DNA from 4 places in the Solibacillus sp. FSL H8-0523 genome. Region 1 is predicted to be linked to each of the others. Evidence: a T-box and tRNA genes for the amino acid it is inferred to sense, from the RefSeq annotation. Region 1 holds a T-box; the other regions hold tRNA genes.
The links. The T-box of region 1 lies ahead of pheS (phenylalanine--tRNA ligase subunit alpha). A T-box ahead of a tRNA ligase gene usually reads a tRNA of that ligase, here a tRNA-Phe.

Region 1 (5,553 bases):
CGTCTACTAATACGGTACCTTCTAATACTTCGCCACCAGCAAGTTCAGCAAGTAGCTGTGCTGCACGCTCAGCTGCTGGTAATACGCGGTTCGGGTCTACACCTTTTTCGAAACGAGCTGATGAATCAGAACGTAAGCCGATTTCTTTTGATGTACGACGCACTGACGCTGGGTTGAAGTAAGCTGATTCGATCACAACTGTTGTTGTCGCGTCAGATACCTCTGATTTTGCACCACCCATTACACCCGCAACGGCTTCAGCTTCTTGACCATTTGTGATCACTAAGTTATGAGACGCTAATGTACGCTCTTGATCATCTAATGTCGTAATTACTTCACCGTCTCGTGCCATACGTGTTACGATTTCGCCTGTTGCTAGCTTGTCATAGTCAAATGCATGAAGTGGTTGACCGTATTCCATTAATACGTAGTTTGTAATATCGACTACGTTGTTATGTGGACGTACCCCTGCTGCCATCAATGCATGTTGTAACCATAATGGTGACTCTTTTACTTCAATGTTTTTCACAACTTTTGCTGCGTACATTGGGTTCGCTTCTTTATCTTCTACAGATAATTTTAGAACGTCTGCTGCTTTTTGTGTTGACGTTGTATAGCTAATTTCAGGAAGCTTTACTTCTTGCTCTAAAATCGCTGCTACTTCATAGGCAACACCTAGCATGCTCATTGCGTCAGAACGGTTTGGTGTTAAACCAAGCTCTAGAACTGTGTCGCGTAAGCCTAAAACTTCTAATGCATCTGCACCAGGAGTCGTATCTGCTGGTAACACGTAAATGCCCTCAGCATATGCTTTTGGTACAAGACGACCTTCGATACCTAACTCTTGTAAAGAACAGATCATACCGTTTGATTCTTGACCACGTAATTTTGCTTTTTTGATTTTAATGCCGCCTGGTAATTTTGCGCCTGGACGTGCAACGATTACTTTTTGACCTGCATCCACGTTTGGTGCGCCACATACGATTTGTTGTAACTCTTCTTCACCAACGTCAACTTGGCATACATTTAATTTATCTGCTTCTGGATGCTTTTCTTTTGAGACAACGTGACCAACCACAACATTTGTCATGCCTGATGTGCGGTCGATTACAGCATCAACCTCGATACCTGCGCGCGTAATTTTTTCAGCTAGCGCGTTTGCTTCTAACGATGAAATATCAACATATTGGCTTAACCATTTTAATGAAACTAACATTTATTTTGTCCCCCTTACATTTCTGCCTGGTGGAATTGTGATAAGAAGCGAGTGTCATTTGTATAGAAATGACGAATATCATCCACACCGTATTTTAACATTGCGATACGTTCTGCACCGATACCAAACGCGAAGCCTGATAGCTTAGTTGAATCGTAACCAGCCATTTCAAGTACGTTCGGATGAACCATACCTGCGCCTAAAATTTCAATCCAACCTGTTTGCTTACATACATTACAGCCTTTACCTGAACACTTGTGACAAGAAACGTCTACTTCTACAGATGGCTCTGTGAATGGGAAGAATGATGGACGTAAGCGGATTTCACGCTCAGCACCAAACATTTTCTTCGCCAATGCATCAAGTGTACCTTTAAGGTCAGACATGCGAATGTTTTCGCCAATGACTAATCCTTCGATTTGCATAAATTGGTGAGAGTGCGTTGCATCATCTGTATCACGACGGAATACTTTACCTGGGCAAATTACGCGAATTGGCTCGCCTTTTTTCGCCTCCATTGTACGTGCTTGTACTGGTGATGTATGTGTACGTAATAATGTTTCTTCAGAAATATAGAATGAATCCTGCATGTCACGTGCTGGGTGACCTTTTGGTAAATTCATTGCTTCGAAGTTGTAATAGTCTTTTTCTACTTCTGGGCCTTCTACGATTTCGTAGCCCATTCCTAAGAATAAGTCTTCGATTTCTTCGATAACGCGTGTTAATAAGTGACGATTTCCTACGCGTACTTTTGCGCCTGGTAATGTTACATCGATTGACTCGCCTTCGAGTTGTTTAAGAATAGCAGCCTCTTCTAAAACGGCAACCTTCTTTTCAAGCTCGGCTGTTACGTTTTCGCGCACTGTATTCACAAGTGCCCCCATTTTTGGGCGTTCTTCAGCAGAAAGCTTACCCATTCCTTTTAAAAGATCCGTGATTGGTCCTTTTTTACCTAAGTACGCAACACGAACGTCGTTTAATGCTTTTAAGTCAGCAGCTTCTGCAATTTTCGCTAAAGCTTCTTGTTCTAATTGCTTTAATTGTTGTTCCATTGATAAATTCCTCCTACATAAAGATTTGGACATAATGTTATTATTGCTACCCGTTGTTTTCTAACAATCAGGCACAATTAATCACAATTATTCCATTTTTGAAAACAAAAAAACCTCGCCCCCTAAAAAAGGGACGAGGACGAGTTTCGCGGTACCACCCTAGTTATTGCAGAATATGCATTCTACAATCACTTCATTTGAGCTAACGACTATCTCTAGCCGGCGTTCCTTTCACCAAAACGGCTCCCGGACGCTGCTCGCGGGGTGAACTTCATTATACGTTTTGTTAGCATACTTTCAGTCAGTGGCATGCATTTCCTAAAAACAAAACTTGTACAATTACTCTTCCCGGTCAAAGCATTTAGTAATTATTCTTCAACTAGTCTACTTGATTTTCGACAATTTTTCAACTAGTTGAAGTAAGTTTGATTACATATCCCAAAGAAGGATTAAAAGTGTACCAAGAATTGTAACAACTACTAAACCTAAACCGTAAACGATGTTTGAGTAAATCGACCAACGATCTTCTGTTTCACCAGCATGCATGAAGATGGCGAACTGTAATGTTGCTTGTAAGAAAGCTGTTACTAAAAGTACGATCATTCCTGTTGTGAATGACATGTCCGTATAGTATACAAGTAGCGCGATTACAGTTAAAACTAGTGAAGACACAAAGCCCATAATTTGGCCCATTGGAAAGAACTTAGCCATAGATTACATCATTCCTTTCAGGTAAATGAAACTGAAGATGAAGATCCATACAACATCTAGGAAGTGCCAGTAAAGTGAGAAGACGAATGTTTTACCCGCTGTTACTGAGTTTAGACCACGTTTCGCAATTTGATAAATCAGGAATGAACCCCAGAAGAAGCCCATTGTTACGTGTAGTCCGTGTGTTCCTAACGTTGTTAATAATATTGAAGTGAAGGCACTAACTGTTAAACCTGCACCGATGTGTACATAGTGTACGAATTCATAAATCTCAACGCCTAAGAATACAAGACCTAAAGCAAGTGTAATTGCCATAAATGAAATTGTACCTTTTTTACTACCTAGACGCATTGCATGAATCGCTAAACCAATTGTAAAACTTGATGTTAAAAGAACGAATGTTTCGATTAACACTGGTGTAATTTCGAAAATTTCCGCACCAGTTGGGCCCGCACCTGTGCGGTCAACTAATGTGAAGTATGATGCGAATAATGTACCGAATAACATAATTTCCGCACCTAGGAATACCCAGAAACCAAAGATTTTCAGGTTGTTTTCCTCAGTAGAGTACTCTAATGGAACATTGTTGTTAACCTTACCCATTATTTCGCACCTCCTTTTTTAGCGTGATTTTTCTCGTCTTCTTCAATTTCTTTCACATGGATATGGTAACCATGATCGTCTTCCATTGAACGGTATGCCATACAAGCAAGAACTCCGATTAAACCGAAGATTGCTAAGTACCACATACTGAATACCATTGCGAACGATAAGATGAAGAAGAATACAGACATAATGAACGGTTGACCTGAGTTATTAGGCATATGAATTTCTTCAATTTTACCTTTAAACAGGTTAACACCATGTTTTTTAGAATCCCAGAATGCTTCTGAAGTTGCATCAGATACGTCTGGAGTAATTGCAAAGTTGTAGTGCGGAATTGGCGTATGAGTCGCCCATTCAAGACCACGTGCATCCCAAGGGTCGCTTGAAATATCGCGTGAAGAGTTTTTAAAGCTGTACCAGATGTTCCAAACTAACATTAAGAATGAAATTGTCATGATACCGGCACCGATGAACGCTACCATGTTTAAAGTTGAGAATCCTGTAGATTCTGAGAATGTGTACATACGACGAGCTTGGCCATCAAGACCTGTAATGTACATTGGGATGAATGATAGTACGAAACCAGTAGACATTACCCAAACAGTTGCTTTACCGATTTTTTCGTTAAGCATGAAGCCAAACATTTTTGGCCAGTAGAACGTTAAACCTGCTAACATCGCGTAAACAACACCAGGGATGATTACGTTATGGAAGTGGGCTACTAAGAACATTGTGTTGTGGTATTGGTAGTCAGCTGCTGACATCGCAAGCATAACCCCTGTTACACCACCAAGTGTGAATAAAGGAATGAAGTGCATTGTGTATAACATTGGTGTTGTCATCACAATTTTCCCTTTGTAGAGCGTGAATAGCCAGTTGAAAATCTTAACCCCGGTTGGGATTGCGATTGCCATTGTTGTAATCGAGAAGATTGAGTTCGTGAATGCACCTTGACCCATTGTGAAGAAATGGTGAGTCCATACAGCGAACGCGAAGATTGAAATTACAACCATTGACCAAACCATTGACGTGTAACCATATAAGTTACGACGAGCAAATGTTGAGATAATCTCAGAGTAAATACCGAATGCCGGTAAGATTAAGATATAAACCTCTGGGTGACCCCAAACCCAGAATAGGTTGGCCCAAAGCATGTCCATACCACCGTTACCAGTAGTAAAGAAGTTTGTATCGAATAGACGATCCATCGTACCCATAGCTAATGCTACTGTTAATACTGGGAACGCGAATACGATAATTAAGTTTGCAATAAGTGCTGACCAAGTGAACATTGGCATTTTGAATAATGTCATACCTGGGGCACGCATTTTCATAATTGTTGTAATGAAGTTAATACCAGTCATTAATGTACCAAGACCTGCAATTTGCAGTGATAACATGTAATAGTTTGTACCAACATGTGGAGAGAATTCATTACCCGCTAATGGGAAGTAAGAAGTCCATCCTGCATCTGGAGAACCACCCACGATGAATGAGATGTTGAATAATCCCATACCCATGAAGAATAACCAGAACGCTAAGTTGTTTAAACGTGGGAACGCTACGTCACGTGCCCCGATTTGTAATGGTACTAAGAAGTTAAAGAAGAATGTGATAAATGGCATTGCCATGAACAGGATCATTACAATCCCGTGTGTTGTGAATACTTCATTATAGTGCTGTGCATCTAAGAAAGTATTTTCAGGAACAGCAAGCTGCAAACGCATCATTACTGCATCGACACCACCACGGAACAGCATTAATAACGCTGTAACAAGGTACATGATACCGATTTTTTTATGGTCTACAGTTGTGATCCACTCACGCCATAAATAGCCCCATAATTTAAAGTACGTAACGACTGCTACTAGAGCAATACTACCAAGGATGATAGAAGCCATTGCGATATAAATTAATGTGCTTGGGTGTGGAACCGCAAACTGTGCAAAAAATTCGCTCATTGTAGTA
Region 2 (5,553 bases), 910 kb from region 1:
CCGTGTCGTAAACTAATGACTAAAGAATGATCATTATCCCCCTCCATCGTTTGCATCGTTGGATACATCTCCCCCTTTACCTCTCCAACCGTAAGCTCACTTATTCCCGTAATTTTTTCAAGTACTAATTGCTTATTATCAATCGCCTGTAAAAATTCACGCGTTTGTTTACTATCACTTTCATAGTTCGGCACATACACATGTTCAATATCTAACGCATTTACAAGAGAATCCGCACCACCAACATGGTCCTTATCGTAATGTGTAATAACTAATGCCTTTAGCTTGTTAATATTGTTCGACTGCAAATGGCGCAAAATCTTTTCTCCGTCATCTTCTTCCCCTGTATCAATCAATACATACTCGCCTTGATGGGAAATTAGTAAGCTATCCGCCTTACCTACTTTAAAGGCATGTACAATAAAATCATCTGAGACAATCATCGCCTGCCCGCTACATGCGGTTAATGGCAATAGCATAAAAAGATACATTAATTTTTTTATCATCTATTAGCCCCTTCTATAACTCATTTGACATTACCTTAAAATGGAGAGCCGTCAATTATTCCACCAATATTAATTTATATAGGTGATCATCTGTTGTACTTTGCTGTCCACGCCCGTCTGTATTATTCGTTATAAAGTACAACGTATCCTCTTCAATCCATACATCACGAATTCGGCCTACATCATTCACGACTTCACGTACTTTACTTGTTTTCAAATCAAACGCCAATAGTGCGGTACCTCTTAGTGCTGCCACATAAAGCATGTCTTGATCATAAGCCACTCCAGACGGCGCCCACGTATGATCCTTCCCCGATGTAAATAACGGTGTCAACAGCCCATCTTGCTTTTCCGCTCCTTCAATATCCGGCCAGCCATAATTTTCACCTGGCTTTATTTCATTCACTTCATCATTTGCACTTTGCCCATGCTCGGTTGCGTACATTACTCCCTCTGGCGTCCAAGCCAGTCCTTGCGGGTTTCTGTGCCCATAACTATAAATCATGGAGTTTTTAAATGGATTATCCTCTGGAATGGAGCCATCTAAATTCACGCGCAAAATCTTTCCAGCAAGTGAATCCTTATTTTGCGCCAGCTCTGGATTCGATGCATCTCCCGTTGTTATATATAGCTTATGATCCGGCCCAATTTTTAAGCGCCCTCCGTGATGATAGGTCCCACTCGGAATTTCATCGATTAACAGCAGTCGCTCATGCCACACCTCTTCAACTAGCTGCAACAACACAACACGGTTCAACAACTTACCATCTTTATTATATGTGTAATAGGCAAACGCTTGATTCGTATCAGCAAAATTCGGTGCTAATACAAAACCTAGTAGCCCTGCTTCTGCAGCGTCAGATAGTTGTTGCTCAAATAACACATCCTGACGCGACAATTCCCCATTTTGAACACGTACAATCTCTCCTGCACGCTCTGTTATATAAAAAACGTCCTCGTGCTTGTTAATTGCCCATGGAGCCTGTAAATGATCTACAATGACTTCTAGTTGCCGTCCATCCATCTCCTGTATCTGTTCTTCACCCGTATCCTTATCATCGATTCCACAGCTACCTAATAACAGTACAATGCATATACTACCTATCAACTTCTTCAACCCAATCACCTCCTGTAGTGCTCATTTTACAGAAAATTATGTAATCAATAACAATAAAAAGCCTTTCCCTATGTAACCAAGCGCGTTGCATAGGGAAAGACCTTAAAAACCACCTTTTTTCATATCCTCAACTGTTGTATCCTTATCGGTAAACTGAACAACTAATGGCAAAACATCCGTTGCAATAGGCGTACACAGCCTTAGTCGCGGAAAAGGCACCGGTATTTGAGTATGTGATACACTGGGCGAAACAACAGCAGCTACATCGCTTAGAATTAACGGTTATCGAACACAATCATCAAGCAATTCATCTTTATAGAAAAATGGGCTTTAAAGAAGAAGGCATCAAAAGAGATTCTTTGTGGATTGATGGACAATTTGTAAATAATTTATATGAGCTTGCTCCTTTAACAAAAAAGAACCAAAGACACCCCCCGAATGGGCGACTTTGGTTCTACCATTTTTACCGACAATTATTCTTAGCAAAAGAAAAAAGCGCATAGCCTCTGCTATACGCCTGTGAATGACCCGTACGAGAATCGAACTCGTGTTACCGCCGTGAAAGGGCGGTGTCTTAACCGCTTGACCAACGGGCCATGGCTCCGAAGGCAGGACTCGAACCTGCGACCTGCCGGTTAACAGCCGGATGCTCTACCAACTGAGCTACTTCGGAACAATTATATGGTGGGCCTAAATGGACTCGAACCATCGACCTCACGCTTATCAGGCGTGCGCTCTAACCAGCTGAGCTATAGGCCCCAAATAAAACTGGAGCGGGTGATCGGAATCGAACCGACAACATCAGCTTGGAAGGCTGAGGTTTTACCACTAAACTACACCCGCAAATGGTGGGTTTGGACGGAATCGAACCGCCGACACTTAGAGCTTCAATCTAATGCTCTACCAACTGAGCTACAAACCCACAAAAAATGGCGGTCCCGACCGGGATCGAACCGGCGATCTCCTGCGTGACAGGCAGGCATGTTAACCGCTACACCACGGGACCATTTGGTTGCGGGGACAGGACTTGAACCTGTGACCTTCGGGTTATGAGCCCGACGAGCTACCACTGCTCCACCCCGCGACAATACTATTAAAACTTATGAAATTAAAATGGAGGAGGTAGAGGGATTCGAACCCCCGCGCGGTGTTACCCGCCTGTCGGTTTTCAAGACCGATCCCTTCAGCCGAACTTGGGTATACCTCCGAAATAAAGATGGCTGCCGAGGGAGTCGAACCCACGACCTTTCGGGTATGAACCGAATGCTCTAGCCAGCTGAGCTAGGCAGCCATATAAAGTTATGAAAAAATTGGTGGAGCCTAGCGGGATCGAACCGCTGACCTCCTGCGTGCAAGGCAGGCGCTCTCCCAGCTGAGCTAAGGCCCCATAAAATGGTCGGAATGACAGGATTCGAACCTACGACCCCTTGGTCCCAAACCAAGTGCTCTACCAAGCTGAGCTACATTCCGAATTTGTCAAAACATATATTGGTGCGCTCGACAGGACTTGAACCTACAACCTTCTGATTCGTAGTCAGATGCTCTATCCAATTGAGCTACGAGCGCGTAAAAATGGTGCCGAGGGCCGGAATCGAACCGGCACGGTGATCACTCACCGCAGGATTTTAAGTCCTGTGCGTCTGCCAGTTCCGCCACCCCGGCATATTTGAAGCGGAAGACGAGGTTCGAACTCGCGACCCCCACCTTGGCAAGGTGGTGTTCTACCACTGAACTACTTCCGCAAAAATGCAAGATATTTTTATACTGACAAGTTATGTAATTTTATAAAAAACTGGTGAGCCATGAAGGACTCGAACCTTCGACCCTCTGATTAAAAGTCAGATGCTCTACCAACTGAGCTAATGGCTCTTTATTAAAAGAGAATGGCTGGGGAACCTGGATTCGAACCAGGGCATGACGGAATCAAAATCCGTTGCCTTACCGCTTGGCTATACCCCAACAATAAGTTATTTATTAAAATAAATGGGGCGACTGATGGGAATTGAACCCACGAATGCCGGAATCACAATCCGGTGCGTTAACCACTTCGCCACAACCGCCATTATAATTATTGTATTTATTTGAAATTGGCAGGGGCAGTAGGAATTGAACCCACACTGACGGTTTTGGAGACCGTAGTTCTACCTTTAAACTATGCCCCTATAAATAAATGGTGGAGGGGGACGGATTCGAACCGCCGAACCCTAAGGAGCGGATTTACAGTCCGCCGCGTTTAGCCACTTCGCTACCCCTCCGACATAAAATACTTATCAGAGCATTTAGAGCATTAAAAAATAAGCGAAGCGACGTCCTACTCTCACAGGGGGAAACCCCCAACTACCATCGGCGCTAAAGAGCTTAACTTCTGTGTTCGGTATGGGAACAGGTGTGACCTCTTTGCCATCGTCACTTCACTTATTAAGTTGAAAGAATTTATTCTTTCAAAACTGGATAAACGTTTCATTGATGTTCATAAATTGTGGTTAAGTCCTCGACCGATTAGTATTCGTCAGCTCCACACATCACTGCGCTTCCACCTCGAACCTATCTACCTGATCGTCTTTCAGGGGTCTTACTTACTTGCGTAATGGGAAATCTCATCTTGAGGGGGGCTTCATGCTTAGATGCTTTCAGCACTTATCCCGTCCACACATAGCTACCCAGCGATGCTCTTGGCAGAACAACTGGTACACCAGCGGTGTGTCCATCCCGGTCCTCTCGTACTAAGGACAGCTCCTCTCAAATTTCCTACGCCCACGACGGATAGGGACCGAACTGTCTCACGACGTTCTGAACCCAGCTCGCGTACCGCTTTAATGGGCGAACAGCCCAACCCTTGGGACCGACTACAGCCCCAGGATGCGATGAGCCGACATCGAGGTGCCAAACCTCCCCGTCGATGTGGACTCTTGGGGGAGATAAGCCTGTTATCCCCGGGGTAGCTTTTATCCGTTGAGCGATGGCCCTTCCATGCGGAACCACCGGATCACTAAGCCCGTCTTTCGACCCTGCTCGACTTGTAGGTCTCGCAGTCAAGCTCCCTTATGCCTTTACACTCTACGAATGATTTCCAACCATTCTGAGGGAACCTTTGGGCGCCTCCGTTACTCTTTAGGAGGCGACCGCCCCAGTCAAACTGTCCGCCTGACACTGTCTCCTACCCCGCTAAGGGGCATGGGTTAGAAGTTCAATACAACCAGGGTAGTATCCCACTGACGCCTCCTCCGAAGCTGGCGCTCCGGGATCTCTGGCTCCTACCTATCCTGTACAAGTTGTACCAAAATTCAATATCAGGCTACAGTAAAGCTCCACGGGGTCTTTCCGTCCTGTCGCGGGTAACCTGCATCTTCACAGGTACTATAATTTCACCGAGTCTCTCGTTGAGACAGTGCCCAGATCGTTACGCCTTTCGTGCGGGTCGGAACTTACCCGACAAGGAATTTCGCTACCTTAGGACCGTTATAGTTACGGCCGCCGTTTACTGGGGCTTCAATTCGCAGCTTCGCTTGCGCTAACCACTCCTCTTAACCTTCCAGCACCGGGCAGGCGTCAGCCCCTATACGTCACCTTACGGTTTTGCAGAGACCTGTGTTTTTGCTAAACAGTCGCCTGGGCCTATTCACTGCGGCTCTCTCACGCTTGCACGCTAACAGAGCACCCCTTCTCCCGAAGTTACGGGGTCATTTTGCCGAGTTCCTTAACGAGAGTTCTCTCGCACACCTTAGGATTCTCTCCTCGACTACCTGTGTCGGTTTGCGGTACGGGCACCTCTCACCTCGATAGAGGCTTTTCTTGGCAGTGTGAAATCAGGAACTTCGTCCATACGGACTCGTCATCACAGCTCAATGTTAAAGTATGCGGATTTGCCTACATACACACCTTACTGCTTGAACACGCGCAACCAACGGCGTGCTTACCCTATCCTACTGC
Region 3 (5,553 bases), 1.3 Mb from region 1:
GTGATGTTTCAACCACGCATTTTGCCTATGATGCAATTAAATGGGCCTATGATTTTAATATTGTGAATGGCTACGAAGATGGCACCTTCCGCCCAAATCAGGCTGTTACCGAGCAGCAATTTGCGCAATTACTAGTGAAATATTTTGATTTAGATCCTGTCACTGACGAACTATTAAAGTACTCTAATAAGGAAATAGCATCGGATGCCAATTACAATACACTCGCCGCTTATCAAGTACCACTGAATGGCTATTTTGATAATAAAATTCGTGATCATGCCGTTAAGCGTGGCACGGTGGCTCATGCACTTGCATACATATTAAATGGGGATGTAAGCTTAGACAAATCGATTCGTTTCTTAATCGATCACCATATTTCATCAGGGCAAAACCCGAAATACGAAAACACAAATATCCAACGTTTCTTCGGTACAACGAATAATTTAACACGCGCGCAGCTTGTTGCCTTCTTCTATAAGCTACAAGCAAAAAGCTTTTTCTACATCTCACCAAATGCTGAAAACAGCTTTGAAAATATCGAAGCATTTACACTTAATAAACGCGCAAATCTAGCACGTAACACACTCGACAAATCGCTACGTAAAGGCTCGAACTGGTCATCAGAAGCCAACACAAAGCCTTCAAAAACCTGGAATGGTGAATACACGTACTTTTACACATATGGTAAGGGCGACTTAGACGTACTTGGCCGGATCCTCACAATTACCAACAGTTCAAAAACAGGCTTTGACGTCACATACTATACGTATGATGGCTGGAGCTCCGGTACAGTAGAAGGTACAGCAACGGCTACCTCTGACACAAAAGCGCGCATGAACAAAACGAGCGCCGGTGAACGCTGCGTTATCGAATTTGAAAAGGTCGGCATCCGTTCTATTAAAACAACCGAGTTTTACTGCGAAGCTGGGCGCGATAAAGGCACGAATTTTAACGGCACATTATCACTAGAAAAATAAAAAGGTTAGCGCTCGTATATGGGCGCTAACCTTTTCGCTTCTATTTCCCTTAAATTAAAACAACAAAAAAACACACCGCAAATGCGATGTGCTTTCTTCTCAAGTGTATGACCCGTACGGGATTCGAACCCGTGTTACCGCCGTGAAAGGGCGGTGTCTTAACCACTTGACCAACGGGCCAATGGCTCCGAAGGCAGGACTCGAACCTGCGACCTGCCGGTTAACAGCCGGATGCTCTACCAACTGAGCTACTTCGGAACAATACAATAAATACTATGGTGGGCCTAAATGGACTCGAACCATCGACCTCACGCTTATCAGGCGTGCGCTCTAACCAGCTGAGCTATAGGCCCATAATATGGTGGGTTTGGACGGAATCGAACCGCCGACACTTAGAGCTTCAATCTAATGCTCTACCAACTGAGCTACAAACCCACAAAAAAAATGGCGGTCCCGACCGGGATCGAACCGGCGATCTCCTGCGTGACAGGCAGGCATGTTAACCGCTACACCACGGGACCAACATATTATGTATTGCTTATTGAATTAAAAATGGAGGAGGTAGAGGGATTCGAACCCCCGCGCGGTGTTACCCGCCTGTCGGTTTTCAAGACCGATCCCTTCAGCCGAACTTGGGTATACCTCCAAAAGGAAAACAAAATATATGGTGGAGCCTAGCGGGATCGAACCGCTGACCTCCTGCGTGCAAGGCAGGCGCTCTCCCAGCTGAGCTAAGGCCCCATAAAATGGTCGGAATGACAGGATTCGAACCTACGACCCCTTGGTCCCAAACCAAGTGCTCTACCAAGCTGAGCTACATTCCGAATTTGTCATAAATATATAATGGTGCGCTCGACAGGACTTGAACCTACAACCTTCTGATTCGTAGTCAGATGCTCTATCCAATTGAGCTACGAGCGCTATAATTTTTTTGTTTTAAATAACTAAAAATGGTGCCGAGGGCCGGAATCGAACCGGCACGGTGATCACTCACCGCAGGATTTTAAGTCCTGTGCGTCTGCCAGTTCCGCCACCCCGGCATTTTTGGAGCGGAAGACGAGGTTCGAACTCGCGACCCCCACCTTGGCAAGGTGGTGTTCTACCACTGAACTACTTCCGCAAAAATGCATAGATATTTTTATTCTGACAAGTTATGAAATTAAAAAAAACTGGTGAGCCATGAAGGACTCGAACCTTCGACCCTCTGATTAAAAGTCAGATGCTCTACCAACTGAGCTAATGGCTCTCTAAAGTGGTGCCGGCGAAAGGAGTCGAACCCTCGACCTACTGATTACAAGTCAGTTGCTCTACCAACTGAGCTACACCGGCAATTTAGAAATGGTGGAGGATGACGGGCTCGAACCGCCGACCCCCTGCTTGTAAGGCAGGTGCTCTCCCAGCTGAGCTAATCCTCCTGGGTATAAAATAAGCGAAGCGACGTCCTACTCTCACAGGGGGAAACCCCCAACTACCATCGGCGCTAAAGAGCTTAACTTCTGTGTTCGGTATGGGAACAGGTGTGACCTCTTTGCCATCGTCACTTCACTTATTAAGTTGAAAGAATTTATTCTTTCAAAACTGGATAAACGTTTCATTGATGTTCATAAATTGTGGTTAAGTCCTCGACCGATTAGTATTCGTCAGCTCCACACATCACTGCGCTTCCACCTCGAACCTATCTACCTGATCGTCTTTCAGGGGTCTTACTTACTTGCGTAATGGGAAATCTCATCTTGAGGGGGGCTTCATGCTTAGATGCTTTCAGCACTTATCCCGTCCACACATAGCTACCCAGCGATGCTCTTGGCAGAACAACTGGTACACCAGCGGTGTGTCCATCCCGGTCCTCTCGTACTAAGGACAGCTCCTCTCAAATTTCCTACGCCCACGACGGATAGGGACCGAACTGTCTCACGACGTTCTGAACCCAGCTCGCGTACCGCTTTAATGGGCGAACAGCCCAACCCTTGGGACCGACTACAGCCCCAGGATGCGATGAGCCGACATCGAGGTGCCAAACCTCCCCGTCGATGTGGACTCTTGGGGGAGATAAGCCTGTTATCCCCGGGGTAGCTTTTATCCGTTGAGCGATGGCCCTTCCATGCGGAACCACCGGATCACTAAGCCCGTCTTTCGACCCTGCTCGACTTGTAGGTCTCGCAGTCAAGCTCCCTTATGCCTTTACACTCTACGAATGATTTCCAACCATTCTGAGGGAACCTTTGGGCGCCTCCGTTACTCTTTAGGAGGCGACCGCCCCAGTCAAACTGTCCGCCTGACACTGTCTCCTACCCCGCTAAGGGGCATGGGTTAGAAGTTCAATACAACCAGGGTAGTATCCCACTGACGCCTCCTCCGAAGCTGGCGCTCCGGGATCTCTGGCTCCTACCTATCCTGTACAAGTTGTACCAAAATTCAATATCAGGCTACAGTAAAGCTCCACGGGGTCTTTCCGTCCTGTCGCGGGTAACCTGCATCTTCACAGGTACTATAATTTCACCGAGTCTCTCGTTGAGACAGTGCCCAGATCGTTACGCCTTTCGTGCGGGTCGGAACTTACCCGACAAGGAATTTCGCTACCTTAGGACCGTTATAGTTACGGCCGCCGTTTACTGGGGCTTCAATTCGCAGCTTCGCTTGCGCTAACCACTCCTCTTAACCTTCCAGCACCGGGCAGGCGTCAGCCCCTATACGTCACCTTACGGTTTTGCAGAGACCTGTGTTTTTGCTAAACAGTCGCCTGGGCCTATTCACTGCGGCTCTCTCACGCTTGCACGCTAACAGAGCACCCCTTCTCCCGAAGTTACGGGGTCATTTTGCCGAGTTCCTTAACGAGAGTTCTCTCGCACACCTTAGGATTCTCTCCTCGACTACCTGTGTCGGTTTGCGGTACGGGCACCTCTCACCTCGATAGAGGCTTTTCTTGGCAGTGTGAAATCAGGAACTTCGTCCATACGGACTCGTCATCACAGCTCAATGTTAAAGTATGCGGATTTGCCTACATACACACCTTACTGCTTGAACACGCGCAACCAACGGCGTGCTTACCCTATCCTACTGCGTCCCCCCATTTCTCAAACGGTGAGGAGGTGGTACAGGAATATCAACCTGTTGTCCATCGCCTACGCCTATCGGCCTCGGCTTAGGTCCCGACTAACCCTGAGCGGACGAGCCTTCCTCAGGAAACCTTAGTCATACGGTGGACGGGATTCTCACCCGTCTTTCGCTACTCATACCGGCATTCTCACTTCTAAGCGCTCCACCAGTCCTTCCGGTCTGACTTCAACGCCCTTAGAACGCTCTCCTACCACGCATCCTATTGGATGCATCCACAGCTTCGGTGAATCGTTTAGCCCCGATACATTTTCGGCGCAGCGTCACTCGACCAGTGAGCTATTACGCACTCTTTAAATGATGGCTGCTTCTAAGCCAACATCCTGGTTGTCTAAGCAACGCCACATCCTTTTCCACTTAACGATTACTTTGGGACCTTAGCTGGTGGTCTGGGCTGTTTCCCTCTTGACTACGGATCTTATCACTCGCAGTCTGACTCCCGTGTATAAATATCTGGCATTCGGAGTTTGTCTGAATTCGGTAAAGCGAGATGCCCCCCTAGTCCAAACAGTGCTCTACCTCCAGTATTCTCAATCACGAGGCTAGCCCTAAAGCTATTTCGGAGAGAACCAGCTATCTCCAGGTTCGATTGGAATTTCTCCGCTACCCACACCTCATCCCCGCACTTTTCAACGTGCGTGGGTTCGGGCCTCCAGTAAGTGTTACCTCACCTTCACCCTGGACATGGGTAGATCACCTGGTTTCGGGTCTACGACCACGTACTAATTCGCCCTATTCAGACTCGCTTTCGCTGCGGCTCCGTCTTCTCAACTTAACCTCGCACGTAATCGTAACTCGCCGGTTCATTCTACAAAAGGCACGCTATCACCCATTAACGGGCTCTAACTACTTGTAGGCACACGGTTTCAGGATCTATTTCACTCCCCTTCCGGGGTGCTTTTCACCTTTCCCTCACGGTACTGGTTCACTATCGGTCACTAGGTAGTATTTAGCCTTGGGAGATGGTCCTCCCGGATTCCGACGGAATTTCACGTGTTCCGCCGTACTCAGGATCCACTCAGGAGGGAATAACTTTTGGGCTACAGGGCTTTTACCTTATTTTGCGGACCTTTCCAAGTCGCTTCGCCTAAATCATTCTTTTGTAACTCCGTATTGAGTGTCCTACAACCCCAAAGAGCAAGCTCTTTGGTTTGGGCTCTTCCCGTTTCGCTCGCCGCTACTCAGGGAATCGAATTTTCTTTCTGTTCCTGCAGGTACTTAGATGTTTCAGTTCCCTGCGTCTGTCTCAAACACGCTATGAATTCACGTGAGTGTACTATCCGATTAAAGATAGTGGGTTCCCCCATTCGGAAATCCCCGGATCAAAGCTTACTTACAGCTCCCCGAGGCATATCGGTGTTAGTGCCGTCCTTCATCGACTCCTAGTGCCAAGGCATCCACCGTGCGCCCTTATTAACTTAACCAAAAGTTAAACTTAAATCAAAAGATTTAAGATTTTAAG
Region 4 (5,553 bases), 160 kb from region 1:
GTAGAGCAACTGACTTGTAATCAGTAGGTCGAGGGTTCGACTCCTTTCGCCGGCACCACTTTAGAGAGCCATTAGCTCAGTTGGTAGAGCATCTGACTTTTAATCAGAGGGTCGAAGGTTCGAGTCCTTCATGGCTCACCAGTTTTATATTTGTCTGCTGCGGGTGTGGCGGAATTGGCAGACGCACTAGACTTAGGATCTAGCGCCGCAAGGCGTGGGGGTTCGACTCCCTTCACCCGCACCATTTTAATTTCATATACTGTCAGATAAAAATAGCTTATGCATTTTGCGGAAGTAGTTCAGTGGTAGAACACCACCTTGCCAAGGTGGGGGTCGCGAGTTCGAACCTCGTCTTCCGCTCCAAAAAATGCCGGGGTGGCGGAACTGGCAGACGCACAGGACTTAAAATCCTGCGGTGAGTGATCACCGTGCCGGTTCGATTCCGGCCCTCGGCACCATCTTTCAAATAAATAATTGCGCTCGTAGCTCAATTGGATAGAGCATCTGACTACGAATCAGAAGGTTGTAGGTTCAAGTCCTGTCGAGCGCACCATTTTCCGGAATGTAGCTCAGCTTGGTAGAGCACTTGGTTTGGGACCAAGGGGTCGTAGGTTCGAATCCTGTCATTCCGACCACTATATGGGGCCTTAGCTCAGCTGGGAGAGCGCCTGCCTTGCACGCAGGAGGTCAGCGGTTCGATCCCGCTAGGCTCCACCATAAATTAACCAATAAAGATCCTGGCTACCTAGCTCAGCTGGCTAGAGCATTCGGTTCATACCCGAAAGGTCGTGGGTTCGACTCCCTCGGTAGCCATCTTAAGGACCTTTAGCTCAGTTGGTTAGAGCAGACGGCTCATAACCGTCCGGTCACAGGTTCGAGTCCTGTAAGGTCCACCAGTAAATCATATAATTAACATGGAGGTATACCCAAGTTTGGCTGAAGGGATCGGTCTTGAAAACCGACAGGCGGGTAACACCGCGCGGGGGTTCGAATCCCTCTACCTCCTCCATAATTTACAGGTGAGAACAGCTCGAAAAAAGTTAAATAGTATTGTCGCGGGGTGGAGCAAATCGCTAAACGAAGATAGCGATTAGCAGCAACTGAGGAACGAAGTTGATGTCAACTAAGTAGAACTCAGAACAGGCGATAATAAACTTAATAATATTGTCGCGGGGTGGAGCAGTGGTAGCTCGTCGGGCTCATAACCCGAAGGTCATAGGTTCAAGTCCTATCCCCGCAACCAAATGGTCCCGTGGTGTAGCGGTTAACATGCCTGCCTGTCACGCAGGAGATCGCCGGTTCGATCCCGGTCGGGACCGCCATTTGTGGGTTTGTAGCTCAGTTGGTAGAGCATTAGATTGAAGCTCTAAGTGTCGGCGGTTCGATTCCGTCCAAACCCACCATTTGCGGGTGTAGTTTAGTGGTAAAACCTCAGCCTTCCAAGCTGATGTTGTCGGTTCGATTCCGATCACCCGCTCCAGTTTTTAAAAAGGGCCTATAGCTCAGCTGGTTAGAGCGCACGCCTGATAAGCGTGAGGTCGATGGTTCGAGTCCATTTAGGCCCACCATATAAGACTGTTCCGAAGTAGCTCAGTTGGTAGAGCATCCGGCTGTTAACCGGCAGGTCGCAGGTTCGAGTCCTGCCTTCGGAGCCATTTTTTTATTAGGGGAATTACTCAAGAGGCTGAAGAGGCGCCCCTGCTAAGGGTGTAGGTCGGGTAACCGGCGCGAGGGTTCAAATCCCTCATTCTCCGCCACGGCCCGTTGGTCAAGTGGTTAAGACACCGCCCTTTCACGGCGGTAACACGGGTTCGAATCCCGTACGGGTCATACATAGGCAGATAGAAAACGCTAAGCATTTATTCAAGTGCTTAGCGTTTTTTTGTGTTATAGAGGTTCATTAATGTCTTGTGTAAAAGTGAAGGCGCTCGCTTTTTTGGAGGCAAGCGTTAAAGTAATTTTTTTGCGAGAGGCTTTAAATTGTTACTTAGTATACATGATTAATTTCTTCTAACTGACGAATAGGAAGTTGGCAATTTGCTATGGTAATCTTGTCGGATTCAAGTATTGATGGTGTTTTAATGAATAGTTCAGCTTGAAAACCAGTCATAAAATTCTGTTCGAAATTGGTATGTACCGGTTGGGTAAATCCGAACTGTAGCAACTCTTTCTAATCTGTAAAGGGCTTTGACGGGATTGGCTAAGAGCGGTAAAGTTTTTTGTATATATAGTTCAGATTGATTAGCTACCTCAGCTTTAAATGCTAGAGTTTCTAAATAATTGCGCTGGACCTTCTACGGTTTCTATAGTACTAGCCTGTTTCCAGTGGAAATAATAAACTTCTGGTATTTCTAAGTTTGATAAAATAGTGCAACGAAGATAAATCCTTTGTTTGAAGTGCATGATGAGGGGTTACAAGCTACTGAAATTTAGAAGCTAACGCGTTTATAGTAGAACTCCTTTTCATATTTAATTAGAAACGATATACTTTTGTTCGATAGTAATTTATTATTCCGAAGATTATACCGTAAATGGGATTATGGAGGATTTAGAAATGAGTTCAATATTTGAATATAAAGGTAAAAAAGTGTATCCCATTATTTACCCAGAGAGATACGGACAAATGACCAATATCAATTGTTATTTATATGAGTCTCAAAATAGACTGACTCTAATTGATGCGGGAATAGATTCAGTTGAATACGAAACATTTTTTTATAAAAAGCTAGCTGAATATGGATTTGATTTAACGGATATAGATCAAATTATTTTAACGCATCATCATACTGATCATATTGGAATGGTTAATAAAATTATAGAGACAAAGAAAATGCCGGTATTTGCCCATCCTTCCGCAATAGAACGTTTAGCATTGACAGAACAATATCAGCATACTAAAATTCAATTTTTTGAGGAATTGTATACATACTATGGCTGCGAAGATCTCATGAAGACGCGTATAGAAAAAATGTATAAAACACTATATAATGATGAAGGTTTACGAATTCAAACATTTGTACAACCTATTCAAGCGCAGGATTTTATCGGGGATTTACTCGTTTTAGAGACACCAGGACATTCATTGGATTCGATTTCGCTATATGATCAACAAACAGACTGGCTATTTACAGGGGATTTAATTATTGAAAAAGGAACGACAAATGCACTCATTGATTTTGATGCAAACAAATCATTATTGCCGACAGTATGGCAGCAACGTAAATCGATTGAACAATGTTTAAACTTACATGTATCGACTGTTTTTGCTGGACATGAAGCAATTTTTGATAATTTTGAAGAAGTTGCGCAGGCGAATTTAGCGAAAATGGACTATAAGGTGCAACGGATTGTAAAGCAGGTAGAGCAGGGGAATGATACAATTTTAAAAATAGCAAACGCGATTTATGGACAATTAATGTATCAAATACCGACACTAATTTTTTCAGAGGTTATAGGTTATGTTAAGTATGCTGAAAAATTAGAGCGAATAGATAATGTTAAAAAAAATAAGCAGGTAATATTTAGAGTTTTGATATAATTATAAAATAACCTACAATTAAAGGGGATTTAACTGTAAGAATGAACGGATTCCCTTTGTAATTGGGCATTGTGACGTATTAATTTACTAATATAATAAAAAATATTTTATAAAAATGCAAAACAAGTGTTGAAAAAAATGGGTAATCATATTAAAATTTCGTTATGCCAAGTAATCGTTTTCATTAGGAAACAAGGCTAGTTACTGGGAAACTTTGAAGGAAATATTATTTTTAAAAAAAGTTTCAAAAAAGTATTGCATTGTTTCTCAAATGCTGATAATATAAATCTTGTCCTTAAGAGAAAGGACAAGCACTTTACAGTGTAACTTTAATACCCAGGAGGATTAGCTCAGCTGGGAGAGCACCTGCCTTACAAGCAGGGGGTCGGCGGTTCGAGCCCGTCATCCTCCACCATTTCTAAAATGCCGGTGTAGCTCAGTTGGTAGAGCAACTGACTTGTAATCAGTAGGTCGAGGGTTCGACTCCTTTCGCCGGCACCACTTTAGAGAGCCATTAGCTCAGTTGGTAGAGCATCTGACTTTTAATCAGAGGGTCGAAGGTTCGAGTCCTTCATGGCTCACCAGTTTTATATTTGTCTGCTGCGGGTGTGGCGGAATTGGCAGACGCACTAGACTTAGGATCTAGCGCCGCAAGGCGTGGGGGTTCGACTCCCTTCACCCGCACCATTTTAATTTCATATACTGTCAGATAAAAATAGCTTATGCATTTTGCGGAAGTAGTTCAGTGGTAGAACACCACCTTGCCAAGGTGGGGGTCGCGAGTTCGAACCTCGTCTTCCGCTCCAAAAAATGCCGGGGTGGCGGAACTGGCAGACGCACAGGACTTAAAATCCTGCGGTGAGTGATCACCGTGCCGGTTCGATTCCGGCCCTCGGCACCATCTTTTAAATAAATAATTGCGCTCGTAGCTCAATTGGATAGAGCATCTGACTACGAATCAGAAGGTTGTAGGTTCAAGTCCTGTCGAGCGCACCATTTTCCGGAATGTAGCTCAGCTTGGTAGAGCACTTGGTTTGGGACCAAGGGGTCGTAGGTTCGAATCCTGTCATTCCGACCACTATATGGGGCCTTAGCTCAGCTGGGAGAGCGCCTGCCTTGCACGCAGGAGGTCAGCGGTTCGATCCCGCTAGGCTCCACCATAAATTAACCAATAAAGATCCTGGCTACCTAGCTCAGCTGGCTAGAGCATTCGGTTCATACCCGAAAGGTCGTGGGTTCGACTCCCTCGGTAGCCATCTTAAGGACCTTTAGCTCAGTTGGTTAGAGCAGACGGCTCATAACCGTCCGGTCACAGGTTCGAGTCCTGTAAGGTCCACCAGTAAATCATATAATTAACATGGAGGTATACCCAAGTTCGGCTGAAGGGATCGGTCTTGAAAACCGACAGGCGGGTAACACCGCGCGGGGGTTCGAATCCCTCTACCTCCTCCATAATTTACAGGTGAGAACAGCTCGAAAAAAGTTAAATAGTATTATCGCGGGGTGGAGCAAATCGCTAAACGAAGATAGCGATTAGCAGCAACTGAGGAACGAAGTTGATGTCAACTAAGTAGAACTCAGAACAGGCGATAATAAACTTAATAATATTGTCGCGGGGTGGAGCAGTGGTAGCTCGTCGGGCTCATAACCCGAAGGTCATAGGTTCAAGTCCTATCCCCGCAACCAAATGGTCCCGTGGTGTAGCGGTTAACATGCCTGCCTGTCACGCAGGAGATCGCCGGTTCGATCCCGGTCGGGACCGCCATTTGTGGGTTTGTAGCTCAGTTGGTAGAGCATTAGATTGAAGCTCTAAGTGTCGGCGGTTCGATTCCGTCCAAACCCACCATTTGCGGGTGTAGTTTAGTGGTAAAACCTCAGCCTTCCAAGCTGATGTTGTCGGTTCGATTCCGATCACCCGCTCCAGTTTTTAAAAAGGGCCTATAGCTCAGCTGGTTAGAGCGCACGCCTGATAAGCGTGAGGTCGATGGTTCGAGTCCATTTAGGCCCACCATATA

Region 2: it encodes a tRNA-Phe, which carries the amino acid that the T-box ahead of pheS (phenylalanine--tRNA ligase subunit alpha) is inferred to sense. The anticodon was not compared.
Region 3: it encodes a tRNA-Phe, which carries the amino acid that the T-box ahead of pheS (phenylalanine--tRNA ligase subunit alpha) is inferred to sense. The anticodon was not compared.
Region 4: it encodes a tRNA-Phe, which carries the amino acid that the T-box ahead of pheS (phenylalanine--tRNA ligase subunit alpha) is inferred to sense. The anticodon was not compared.

The regions. Positions count from the first base shown of each region.
Region 1 covers NZ_CP150291.1:3,056,200-3,061,752, forward strand. The annotation lists gene pheT (phenylalanine--tRNA ligase subunit beta) at 1-1,216, opposite strand, end outside; gene pheS (phenylalanine--tRNA ligase subunit alpha) at 1,231-2,268, opposite strand; T-box leader at 2,395-2,633, opposite strand; gene qoxD (cytochrome aa3 quinol oxidase subunit IV) at 2,698-2,979, opposite strand; gene NSQ62_RS15275 (cytochrome (ubi)quinol oxidase subunit III) at 2,983-3,582, opposite strand; gene qoxB (cytochrome aa3 quinol oxidase subunit I) at 3,582-5,546, opposite strand.
Region 2 covers NZ_CP150291.1:3,966,107-3,971,659, forward strand. The annotation lists gene NSQ62_RS19870 (MBL fold metallo-hydrolase) at 1-506, opposite strand, end outside; gene NSQ62_RS19875 (PQQ-dependent sugar dehydrogenase) at 562-1,623, opposite strand; gene NSQ62_RS19880 (GNAT family N-acetyltransferase) at 1,857-2,126, shown strand; tRNA gene NSQ62_RS19885 (tRNA-Glu) at 2,148-2,219, opposite strand; tRNA gene NSQ62_RS19890 (tRNA-Asn) at 2,221-2,296, opposite strand; tRNA gene NSQ62_RS19895 (tRNA-Ile) at 2,306-2,382, opposite strand; tRNA gene NSQ62_RS19900 (tRNA-Gly) at 2,393-2,466, opposite strand; tRNA gene NSQ62_RS19905 (tRNA-Phe) at 2,470-2,545, opposite strand; tRNA gene NSQ62_RS19910 (tRNA-Asp) at 2,554-2,629, opposite strand; tRNA gene NSQ62_RS19915 (tRNA-Met) at 2,633-2,707, opposite strand; tRNA gene NSQ62_RS19920 (tRNA-Ser) at 2,738-2,830, opposite strand; tRNA gene NSQ62_RS19925 (tRNA-Met) at 2,841-2,914, opposite strand; tRNA gene NSQ62_RS19930 (tRNA-Ala) at 2,935-3,010, opposite strand; tRNA gene NSQ62_RS19935 (tRNA-Pro) at 3,017-3,093, opposite strand; tRNA gene NSQ62_RS19940 (tRNA-Arg) at 3,113-3,189, opposite strand; tRNA gene NSQ62_RS19945 (tRNA-Leu) at 3,197-3,285, opposite strand; tRNA gene NSQ62_RS19950 (tRNA-Gly) at 3,294-3,365, opposite strand; tRNA gene NSQ62_RS19955 (tRNA-Lys) at 3,417-3,492, opposite strand; tRNA gene NSQ62_RS19960 (tRNA-Gln) at 3,508-3,582, opposite strand; tRNA gene NSQ62_RS19965 (tRNA-His) at 3,608-3,683, opposite strand; tRNA gene NSQ62_RS19970 (tRNA-Trp) at 3,712-3,785, opposite strand; tRNA gene NSQ62_RS19975 (tRNA-Tyr) at 3,795-3,878, opposite strand; rRNA gene rrf (5S ribosomal RNA) at 3,922-4,037, opposite strand; rRNA gene NSQ62_RS19985 (23S ribosomal RNA) at 4,103-5,553, opposite strand, start outside.
Region 3 covers NZ_CP150291.1:197,058-202,610, reverse strand. The annotation lists gene NSQ62_RS01045 (S-layer homology domain-containing protein) at 1-977, shown strand, start outside; tRNA gene NSQ62_RS01040 (tRNA-Glu) at 1,086-1,157, opposite strand; tRNA gene NSQ62_RS01035 (tRNA-Asn) at 1,160-1,235, opposite strand; tRNA gene NSQ62_RS01030 (tRNA-Ile) at 1,254-1,330, opposite strand; tRNA gene NSQ62_RS01025 (tRNA-Phe) at 1,337-1,412, opposite strand; tRNA gene NSQ62_RS01020 (tRNA-Asp) at 1,423-1,498, opposite strand; tRNA gene NSQ62_RS01015 (tRNA-Ser) at 1,531-1,623, opposite strand; tRNA gene NSQ62_RS01010 (tRNA-Ala) at 1,643-1,718, opposite strand; tRNA gene NSQ62_RS01005 (tRNA-Pro) at 1,725-1,801, opposite strand; tRNA gene NSQ62_RS01000 (tRNA-Arg) at 1,822-1,898, opposite strand; tRNA gene NSQ62_RS00995 (tRNA-Leu) at 1,929-2,017, opposite strand; tRNA gene NSQ62_RS00990 (tRNA-Gly) at 2,023-2,097, opposite strand; tRNA gene NSQ62_RS00985 (tRNA-Lys) at 2,148-2,223, opposite strand; tRNA gene NSQ62_RS00980 (tRNA-Thr) at 2,231-2,306, opposite strand; tRNA gene NSQ62_RS00975 (tRNA-Val) at 2,317-2,392, opposite strand; rRNA gene rrf (5S ribosomal RNA) at 2,407-2,522, opposite strand; rRNA gene NSQ62_RS00965 (23S ribosomal RNA) at 2,588-5,515, opposite strand.
Region 4 covers NZ_CP150291.1:3,215,573-3,221,125, reverse strand. The annotation lists tRNA gene NSQ62_RS16195 (tRNA-Thr) at 1-58, shown strand, start outside; tRNA gene NSQ62_RS16190 (tRNA-Lys) at 66-141, shown strand; tRNA gene NSQ62_RS16185 (tRNA-Leu) at 160-244, shown strand; tRNA gene NSQ62_RS16180 (tRNA-Gly) at 289-363, shown strand; tRNA gene NSQ62_RS16175 (tRNA-Leu) at 370-458, shown strand; tRNA gene NSQ62_RS16170 (tRNA-Arg) at 477-553, shown strand; tRNA gene NSQ62_RS16165 (tRNA-Pro) at 559-635, shown strand; tRNA gene NSQ62_RS16160 (tRNA-Ala) at 642-717, shown strand; tRNA gene NSQ62_RS16155 (tRNA-Met) at 740-813, shown strand; tRNA gene NSQ62_RS16150 (tRNA-Ile) at 820-896, shown strand; tRNA gene NSQ62_RS16145 (tRNA-Ser) at 917-1,009, shown strand; tRNA gene NSQ62_RS16140 (tRNA-Met) at 1,169-1,243, shown strand; tRNA gene NSQ62_RS16135 (tRNA-Asp) at 1,247-1,322, shown strand; tRNA gene NSQ62_RS16130 (tRNA-Phe) at 1,328-1,403, shown strand; tRNA gene NSQ62_RS16125 (tRNA-Gly) at 1,407-1,480, shown strand; tRNA gene NSQ62_RS16120 (tRNA-Ile) at 1,492-1,568, shown strand; tRNA gene NSQ62_RS16115 (tRNA-Asn) at 1,580-1,655, shown strand; tRNA gene NSQ62_RS16110 (tRNA-Ser) at 1,667-1,757, shown strand; tRNA gene NSQ62_RS16105 (tRNA-Glu) at 1,759-1,830, shown strand; gene NSQ62_RS16100 (MBL fold metallo-hydrolase) at 2,555-3,538, shown strand; tRNA gene NSQ62_RS16095 (tRNA-Val) at 3,878-3,953, shown strand; tRNA gene NSQ62_RS16090 (tRNA-Thr) at 3,964-4,039, shown strand; tRNA gene NSQ62_RS16085 (tRNA-Lys) at 4,047-4,122, shown strand; tRNA gene NSQ62_RS16080 (tRNA-Leu) at 4,141-4,225, shown strand; tRNA gene NSQ62_RS16075 (tRNA-Gly) at 4,270-4,344, shown strand; tRNA gene NSQ62_RS16070 (tRNA-Leu) at 4,351-4,439, shown strand; tRNA gene NSQ62_RS16065 (tRNA-Arg) at 4,458-4,534, shown strand; tRNA gene NSQ62_RS16060 (tRNA-Pro) at 4,540-4,616, shown strand; tRNA gene NSQ62_RS16055 (tRNA-Ala) at 4,623-4,698, shown strand; tRNA gene NSQ62_RS16050 (tRNA-Met) at 4,721-4,794, shown strand; tRNA gene NSQ62_RS16045 (tRNA-Ile) at 4,801-4,877, shown strand; tRNA gene NSQ62_RS16040 (tRNA-Ser) at 4,898-4,990, shown strand; tRNA gene NSQ62_RS16035 (tRNA-Met) at 5,150-5,224, shown strand; tRNA gene NSQ62_RS16030 (tRNA-Asp) at 5,228-5,303, shown strand; tRNA gene NSQ62_RS16025 (tRNA-Phe) at 5,309-5,384, shown strand; tRNA gene NSQ62_RS16020 (tRNA-Gly) at 5,388-5,461, shown strand; tRNA gene NSQ62_RS16015 (tRNA-Ile) at 5,473-5,549, shown strand.